One region of the Kitasatospora sp. NPDC091335 genome, then DNA from elsewhere that is predicted to be linked to it. Evidence: riboswitches for the same ligand, from Rfam matches in the RefSeq annotation. Region 1 holds a riboswitch; the other holds the start of a gene.
What was found. A riboswitch is a leader RNA that binds a small molecule or an ion and turns the genes downstream of it on or off. The one in region 1 is predicted to bind ZMP and ZTP.
Positions count from the first base shown of each region.

Region 2: linked by a shared signal. The riboswitch ahead of ACIQOW_RS27975 (bifunctional 5,10-methylenetetrahydrofolate dehydrogenase/5,10-methenyltetrahydrofolate cyclohydrolase) and the one ahead of ACIQOW_RS23345 (glycine hydroxymethyltransferase) in region 1 are both predicted to bind ZMP and ZTP.

Region 1 covers NZ_JBIVUM010000011.1:79,648-83,851, forward strand. Annotated here, with positions in the region: gene ACIQOW_RS23340 (aldehyde dehydrogenase family protein) at 1-876, shown strand, start outside; gene ACIQOW_RS23345 (glycine hydroxymethyltransferase) at 1,061-2,521, opposite strand; ZMP/ZTP riboswitch at 2,542-2,639, opposite strand; gene ACIQOW_RS23350 (ABC transporter permease) at 2,944-3,918, shown strand; gene ACIQOW_RS23355 (ABC transporter substrate-binding protein) at 4,074-4,204, shown strand, end outside.
Region 2 covers NZ_JBIVUM010000015.1:86,970-91,173, reverse strand. Annotated here, with positions in the region: gene ACIQOW_RS27980 (dienelactone hydrolase family protein) at 12-737, shown strand; gene ACIQOW_RS27975 (bifunctional 5,10-methylenetetrahydrofolate dehydrogenase/5,10-methenyltetrahydrofolate cyclohydrolase) at 758-1,618, opposite strand; ZMP/ZTP riboswitch at 1,666-1,751, opposite strand; gene ACIQOW_RS27970 (phosphodiester glycosidase family protein) at 1,884-4,204, opposite strand, start outside.

The sequences.
Region 1 (4,204 bases):
TTCGCCCGGCTGGTGCACGAGGCCGGGTTCCCCGCGGGCGTGTTCAACCTGGTGACCGGCACCGGAGCGGTGGCGGGCGCGGCGCTCGTCGGGCACCCGGAGGTGGACGTGGTCTCGTTCACCGGCTCCACCGCCGTCGGGCGGCAGGTCGCCGAGACGGCGGGCCGGGGGCTGAAGCGGGTCTCCCTGGAACTCGGCGGCAAGTCGGCCAACGTGGTGCTGCCGGGCGCCGACCTGGCCCGCGCGGTCAAGGTGAACGTCGCCAACGTCTTCGCCAACTCGGGCCAGACCTGTAGCGCGCTGACCCGGCTGCTGGTGCACGAGGACCAGTACGAGGAGGCGGTCGCCAGGGCCGAGGAGGCGGCCGCCCGGTACCGCCCCGGCGACCCGGCCGACCCGCAGACCCGGATCGGCCCGCTGGTCAACGCCAGGCAGCTGGCCCGGGTGCGCGGCTACATCGACGGCGCGCTGGCCGAGGGCGCCCGGCTGGTCGTCGGCGGCTCGGAGCCGGTCGCCGAGCTGCCCACCGGCTACTACGTCCGCCCGACCGTGCTCGCCGACGTGACCCCGGAGATGACGGTCGCCCAGGAGGAGGTGTTCGGCCCGGTCCTGGCGATCCTCCGCTACCGGGACGAGGACCACGCCGCCGAGCTGGCCAACGGCACCCCGTACGGCCTGTCCGGTGGCGTCTGGGCCCGTGACACCGACACCGCCGCCGCCTTCGCGCGCCGCCTCGACACCGGCCAGGTCGACCTCAACGGCGGCCGCTTCAACCCGCTCGCGCCCTTCGGCGGCTACAAGAGCTCGGGGCTCGGCCGGGAGCTGGGCCGCCACGGGCTGGAGGAGTTCCTCCAGTACAAGTCCCTGCAGTACTAGCGGAATCGGGCCGGGTGAGGGGGCGGCGGGAAGGACCGCCGGCCCGGCACCCGGGGCCGTCGAGCGGAGGTTCGACGGCCCCGGGCGGTCTGTGCGCCGCCGTGCCGGCCGCGGGCGGCGGTGGCCGGGCCCCGGCGGTCCGCGTGCCGCCTGCGTGCGGGCCCCGGCGGCTTCCGGCGGGCCGTCAGACCAGGTCGACGCCCGGGTAGAGCGGGTACGGGGCGAGCAGGTCGGCGGCCCGCTTGGCGGTGGCGTCACGGAGGGCCGCGTCCAGGGAGTAGGCCGCCTTGGAGGGGGCGCCCTTCGCGGTGGTGGCGGGGGTGGTGGCGCGCAGGACGGTGTGGATCAGGTCGGCGATCTCGTCCATCTCGGCGGTGCCGAGGCCGCGGGTGGTGAGGGCCGGGGTGCCGAGACGGACGCCCGAGGTGTACCAGGCGCCGTTCGGGTCCTGCGGGACGGAGTTGCGGTTGGTGACGATGCCCGAGTCGAGCAGCGCCGCCTCGGCCTGGCGGCCGGTCAGGCCGTAGCCGGAGACGTCGGCGAGGACCAGGTGGTTGTCGGTGCCGCCGGTGACCAGCTTGCCGCCGCGGCGCAGCAGTCCCTCGGCGAGCGCCCTGGCGTTGTCGACGACGGCGCGGGCGTAGACCTGGAACTCGGGGCGGCGGGCCTCCGCGAGGGCGACCGCCTTGGCGGCCATGACGTGCGAGAGCGGGCCGCCGAGCACCAGCGGGCAGCCGCGGTCGACGTGCTCGGCCAGCTCGGAACGGCACAGCACCATGCCGCCGCGCGGGCCGCGCAGGGACTTGTGGGTGGTGGTGGTGACGATGTGGGCGTGCGGGACCGGGTCGTGGTCACCGGTGAGCACCTTGCCCGCGACCAGGCCGGCGAAGTGCGCCATGTCGACCATGAGGGTGGCGCCGACCTCGTCCGCGATCTCGCGCATCCGGCGGAAGTCGACGAGCCGCGGGTAGGCGGAGTAGCCGGCCACGATGATCAGCGGGCGGAACTCGCGGGCGGTCTCGCGCAGCGCGTCGTAGTCGATCAGGCCGGTGGCCGGGTCGGTGCCGTAGCTGCGCTGCTCGAACATCTTGCCCGAGATGTTGGGCCGGAAGCCGTGGGTGAGGTGGCCGCCGGTGTCCAGGGACATGCCGAGCATGCGCTGGTTGCCGAGCTCCTGGCGCAGCCGCGCCCAGTCCTGCTCGGTGAGGTCGTTGACGTTGCGCACCGCAGCGCGCTCCAGGGCCGGGCTCTCGACCCGCTGGGAGAGGACGGCCCAGAAGGCGGTGAGGTTGGCGTCGATGCCGGAGTGCGGCTGGACGTAGGCGTGGTCGGCGCCGAACAGCTCGCGGGCGTGCTCGGCGGCGATGCCCTCGACGGTGTCGACGTTGCGGCAGCCCGCGTAGAAGCGGCGTCCGACGGTGCCCTCGGCGTACTTGTCGCTGAGCCAGTTGCCCATGGTGAGCAGGACTGCCGGGGAGGCGTAGTTCTCGCTGGCGATCAGCTTGAGCGAGGCGCGCTGGTCGGTCAGTTCGCGGCCGATGGCGGCGGCGATCCGCGGTTCGACGCCGGCGACCACGTCGAGGGCGCTGCGGAAGGCGGTGTCGGCGGCGACGGAGGCGGCGGTGTGGGGCTGCTGCTGGGCCAAGGCGGTCTCCTGGTGGGGATACGGGGGGCCCAGGCGCTCGGCAACGTGCACGTGAGGATTCACGGGGCCGCTTCCCGATGGTTGATTCCATCCCTGCGCGCCAGTTGCGGCCCACCCGGATCGTACCAACCCGGGACGGACTGTGGCGGAGGTCTCAGAATGCGGAACACCCCGTCCGGTTTGCTCTGGTATGCCCGTTGTTTTGCAACGCCAGTGTTTCAGCGAAATGAAGCCGCCACATTTCCCGAAACGATTCGGCGGGAAATACCCGAACGTCCTCCGCGGGTGATTTGCGGAACCTCGGAAGCATCCGATCCAATGTCGCTCGAACGGCCGCCGGGAAACCCCCGGAGGCCGTACCGGAAATGCACACCAGCGCACCCTCACCCATGGGGCGGCGGAGAATTCGGGGGTTACGCCTCATGGCAGTGGTCGACACGGTCCCAGCACCCGCGGCCGGGCCCGCGCCCGCCGCCCACGGCCTGCTCCGCCGGATCCTGCGGGACCGGGTCGGCGCCACCGCCCTGGCCGTGGTGGTGCTGTTCCTGCTGCTCGCCCTCGGCGCCCCGCTGGTCGCCGCGCTGTACGGGAAGAACCCGGTCGACCACTACGGCCAGGACGTCCCCGGCCTGCTCAGCGACGGCGGCCTGCCGATGCTGCCGAACGGCGGGATCTCCGGCGACTTCTGGTTCGGCCTGGAGCCCGGCCTCGGCCGGGACGTGTTCACCCAGCTGCTGTACGGCATCCGCACCTCGCTGCTGATCGCCTTCGCGTCCGCCGCGGTGACCACCACGCTGGGCGTGCTGGCCGGCGTGGCGGTCGGCTACCTCGGCGGGATCACGGACCGGCTGTTCGGATTCCTCGCCAATGTGCTGCTGGCCTTTCCGACCCTGCTCCTGCTGCTCGCGCTCAGCCCGGTGATCCAGTCCCGGCTGGTCGACCCGGGCACCGCGGAACCGGAGTGGATGCAGTTCCTGGTGCTGATCCTGGTTTTCTCGGCGTTCGGCTGGATTCCGCTCGCACTTTCCCTGCGGGCCACCGTCCGATCGCTCCGGGAAAGGGATTTCGTGCAGTCCGCCCGGGCCCAGGGTGCGAGCCGGTTCCATGTCGTCGTCCACGAACTCCTGCCGAATGTTCGCTCGCAGCTGCTGGTGCACGCCACCATGGCGGTGCCGACCTTCGTCGCCTCCGAGGCCGCGCTGTCCTTCCTCGGCGTCGGCATCACCGAACCCGTCCCCGACTGGGGGCGGATGATCGCGCGCGGCTCCGAGGTCTTCCAGGCCGACCCCACCTACATGGTGTTCCCCGGGGTGGCACTGCTGCTGTTCGTCGTCGCCTTCAACCTGCTCGGCGACGCCGTCCGGGACGCGCTCGACCCGCGCACCGGAGCGCGCTGAGCCCGCTCGGCGCCCGCTGAGCCGACGCGGCCCGCGCACCGGAGCACCGGTGCCTGCCGGGCCCCATCGACCACCCCCTCACATCCGTCAACCCGAGACATCCGTCAACCCGAGCCCGTCCCGGCACGATCCGCCGGGGCAAGGAGAGATTCGCCATGCGCTGGACCAGACCGTCCCTCGCCGTCATCGCCACCGCCCTGCTGGCGACCTCCTGCTCGGCCGGCGCGGGCAGCACCACCGGCTCCGGCACCGCCGGGGCCTCCGCCAAGGAGACCTCCCCGCTGAC
Region 2 (4,204 bases), on a different contig from region 1:
AGTCCGGTGACATGACGACGGTCACCACACGCACGGTCGAGTACCCCGCCGACGGACTGACGATGGTCGGGCACCTCGCGCTGCCCGCCGGGAGCGGCCGCGGGCCCGCGGTGCTGGTCGGGCCCGAGGGTCCTGGCCTGAACGACTTCCAGCGCCGCCGCGCCGACGCCCTCGCCGAACTGGGGTACGTGGCGCTGGCGTTCGACATCAACGGCGGGCGCTGGTTCACCGATCCGCAGGAGATGCTGGCGCACGTGCTCCCGCTGCTCGCCGCCCCCGAGCGGCTGCGGGACATCGGCCATGCGGCACTGGACGTGCTGCGGGCCGAGCCCCGGACCGACCCCGAGCGGATCGCCGGCATCGGCTACGGCACCGGGGGCGCCGTCGTGCTGGAACTCGGGCGCGACGGGGTCGACCTGCGGGCGATCGGGACGGTCAACGCGGTGACCACGGGCCGCCCGGGCGAGGCGGCGCGCATCCGCTGCCCGGTGTGGGCCGGGGTCGGGTCGGAGGATCCGATCATGCCGCCCGCGCAGCGGGAGGCCTTCGCCGCCGAGATGCAGGACGCGGGCGTCGACTGGCGCCTGGTGGTCTACGGCGGCGCGCTGCACGCCTTCCACCACCCGATGGTCGACCAGGAGGTGCTGCCCGGCGTCGGCCACCACCCGCTGCACGCGCGGCGGGCGTGGCGCGACATCGTCGGCCTGCTCGCGGAGTGCCTGCCCGTGACGGAGTGAACCGGGGGCGGGGCGGAGCGTCAGGGCCTGGAGGGAGCGGGGGCCGGTGCAGGCAGGGCGAGTTGGCGTGCGGCGGCCTCGACGGTCTGGGCGAGGAGGACGGCGATGGTCATCGGGCCGACGCCGCCGGGCACGGGGGTGATCAGGCTCGCCCGATGGCGGGCGGTCCCGAAGTCGACGTCCCCGACGTTGCCCGGGTTGTAGCCCGCGTCGACCACCACGGCGCCGGGCTTGACGTCCGCCCCCTCGATGAAGCGCGGGAGGCCGACGGCGGCGACCAGGACGTCGGCCTCGCGCACGATCGCGGGCAGGCCGACGGTGCGGGAGTGGCAGTAGGTGACGGTGGCGTCCCGTCCGAGCAGGAGCAGGCCGGCGGGCTTGCCGAGGATGGGGCTGCGTCCCACCACGACGGCGTGCTTGCCGGTGAGGTCGACGTCGTATTCGTCCAGCAGGCGCATGATCCCTCCGGGCGTGCAGGAGACGAAGCCGGGCAGTCCGAAGGCCGTCGCGGCGAAGGAGTGCGTGGTGACCCCGTCGACGTCCTTGCCGGGGGCGATCGCCTCGAACGCGGCGCGCTCGTCGAGGTGCGGCCCGACCGGGTGTTGGAGCAGGATGCCGTGCACGTCCGGGTCCTCGGACAACTCGGTGACGGCCTCCACCAGCCCGGCGGTGCTCACCGAGGCGGGGAGGGCGACATGCCGCGAGCGGATGCCGGCCTTCGCGCAACGGGCCTGCTTCATCCGGACGTAGGTGACCGAGGCCGGGTCCTCCCCCACCAGGACGGTCGCCAGGCACGGCGACGTGCCGGTGCGGTGGCGGATGTCCTCGGCGGTTGCCGCGCTGGTCTCGATGATCCGGCGGGCGAGATCCGTGCCGTTCATCAGCCGCGCCTGCTGTGTCTGCACCACGTGCCACTCCCGAGCTCCACAATGGGTGCCCAGGCGCACGGCATCGACGGGGTGTCAGGCCGCTCCCCGGTGGTTCTCCACCTCAGCGCCAGTCACGGCCCGCGACCACGATAGCCCGTACGGACGGTTCCCGCTCGAAAGTTTCCGGGAAGGCCGCAGGCCCGGGCCGCGAGGAGCGGTCCGGGCCTGCGGTGCACCACTGGAGATTCACTTCCGACCGTTCATTTCTGACGATCCGTCATAGTTTGGCGCACTGACCGCCCTTCGGCCCGTTCACGGTGTTGGCGATGCCGCCGTTCACCGGGTCGGGGGTGTTGCCGGCGCAGTCCAGCGGGCCGCGCACGGTGGTGCCGGCCAGCAGGGTGGCGCCCTTGTTCAGGGCGACGTGCAGCGGCCCGGCGACGGTGCCGCGCAGGATCGCCGTGGTGCCGGTGGTGCCGCTGACGGCGACGGGGCCGTTGACGGTGGTGTCGGTCAGCACCAGGGTGCTCGCGCCGCGGGCGGAGAGCGGGCCGTTGACGGTGGAGTCCACCGCGATCAGGGCGGCGCCGGGCTGGACCAGGACCGGTCCGTCGATGCTCGCGCCCTCCAGGCAGGTGACGCCCGCGGTGACGGCGAGCGAGGAGTGCTTGCCGCGCACGGTGGTGGTGCAGGCGGGCACCGCGCCGACGGTGAGCGGCTGTTCGGCCTTCACCCCGCCGACGGTGACGCTCAGCGTGCCGCGGCCCGGGCGCAGCCCGGTCAGGGTGCCGGTGGCCGGGTCGTAGGCGGCGAGGGCGCCGCGCGGGGCGCTCGCGGCGGTGCCGATGTGGACGCCGGTGCCGCCCCACTGGGCGGTGACGGGCCAGGCGACGGGCACGGTGCGCTCGCCGTCCTGGGTGAAGGTGGCGTTGACCGGCGCGGCTTCGAGCAGGCCGAGCGCGGTGGGGGCCTTGAGGTCGACGGCGTCGGCGCGGGCGCGGACCTCGGCGCGCAGCCAGGCGGAGGTGTCGTCGGTGACGGCGTAGGGGTCGGTGACCTTGCCGGCGGTGGGGTTGATGCCGAGCATCGTCCAGCCGGTGAAGCCGCCGCGGTCGGGTTCGGAGGCGGGGCCCTTGCCGGAGTTGCCGTTGATCAGGTGCGGGACGCCGTCGATGCTCTGGGCGTGGAAGGCGCCGACGTGGCCGGTGACCATGGCGGCGGACTTGCCCTTGGTGCGGAAGTCGGCGAGCCACTGCTCGACGAGGGCGGCTTCCTTGCGGTCGCTGAGCCGGCTGCCCTGGTCGGGCAGCGGGTCGCGGGTGGGGTGGTGTTCGAAGAGCAGCAGGCCGGTGATGGACGGGTCCTTGGCGGCGCCGTCCAGGGCGTTGCGCAGGGTGGCGATCTGGTCGAAGCCGCTGCCGCGCAGGGTGCCGAGCGAGCTGTTCAGGGTGACGAAGCGGGTGCCCTTGACGTCGAACACCTGGGTGGTGTCGCCGAAGGCGGCCTTGAAGTTGTCGATGGTGCCGGGGCCCATCACCTCGTGGTTGCCGGGCACGTAGTGCCAGGGGATGGTGCGTCCGGTGAGCTGGTCGAACTCGTCGAGGAGCTTGCGGGCGAGGGCGAAGTCGGCGGGGGACGCCTCGTCGACGAAGTCGCCGTCGATGACGAGCAGTTCGGGCTTGGCGGCGGCGATGTCGCGCAGGGTGCGGCGGGCGGCCTGGACGATGTCGCTGTCGGGGCTGCGGGCGATGAACTGGGCGTCGGACATGACGGCGACGCGCAACTGGCGGCCGTCGACGGTGCCGTGGGTGAGCACGACGGGGTCGGTGACCTTGGGCTGGACGGGCAGTTCGACGTCGGGGGCGACCTTGACGCGCAGGTCGGCGAGGGTGAGGGCGCCGCTGTAGGAGCGGGCGGCGCCGGTCTCCATGAGGCGGAAGCGCTGGAAGGTCAGCGGGTACTGGACGCCTGCGGGGATGGGGAATTCGACCTTGCGCCAGCCGTTCCAGGTGACCATCGGGGCGTCGAGGTTGGCGGTGACGCCGGCGGCGGTGCGGTACTGGACGCGCGGCCAGGCGCCGTTGCCGTCGCCTTCGATCCACATGCTGACGGAGCGGGGCTGGCCGGGCAGCACGATGCCCTCGGGGGCGATGGCGTACTGGCCGCGGGTGCCGGTGGACTGGGTGAAGTCGTAGGTCAGGCGCAGGCCGTGGGTGCCGTCGGGGCCGGCGGCGGGGGCGACCGAGCCGCCGGGGGCGCGGTCGTTGCCGGACTTCCAGGCGGCGGCGTCGGAGAAGTCGGCGAAGGGCTTCTCGGTCATGCCGACGGTGACGGCGACGGCGGTCTCCAGGGTGCCGACCGTCAGTCTGAGGGTGGCGGACCTGCCGTCGGCCAGGGCCTTGAGGGTGATGGTGCCGTCGGCGGCGGCGCCGGCCTCGACGACGCCCTCGCCGCCGGTGACCTTGACGTCGGCGGCTTCGACGGGTGCGGCGTGGCCGAGTGCGTCGTAGCCGGTGACGGTGAGGCCGGCGGTGGTGCCGGTGCCTTCGAGGCCGATCGGTTCGTTGCCGGCGGTGATGCGTACGGCGGGGCCGAGCA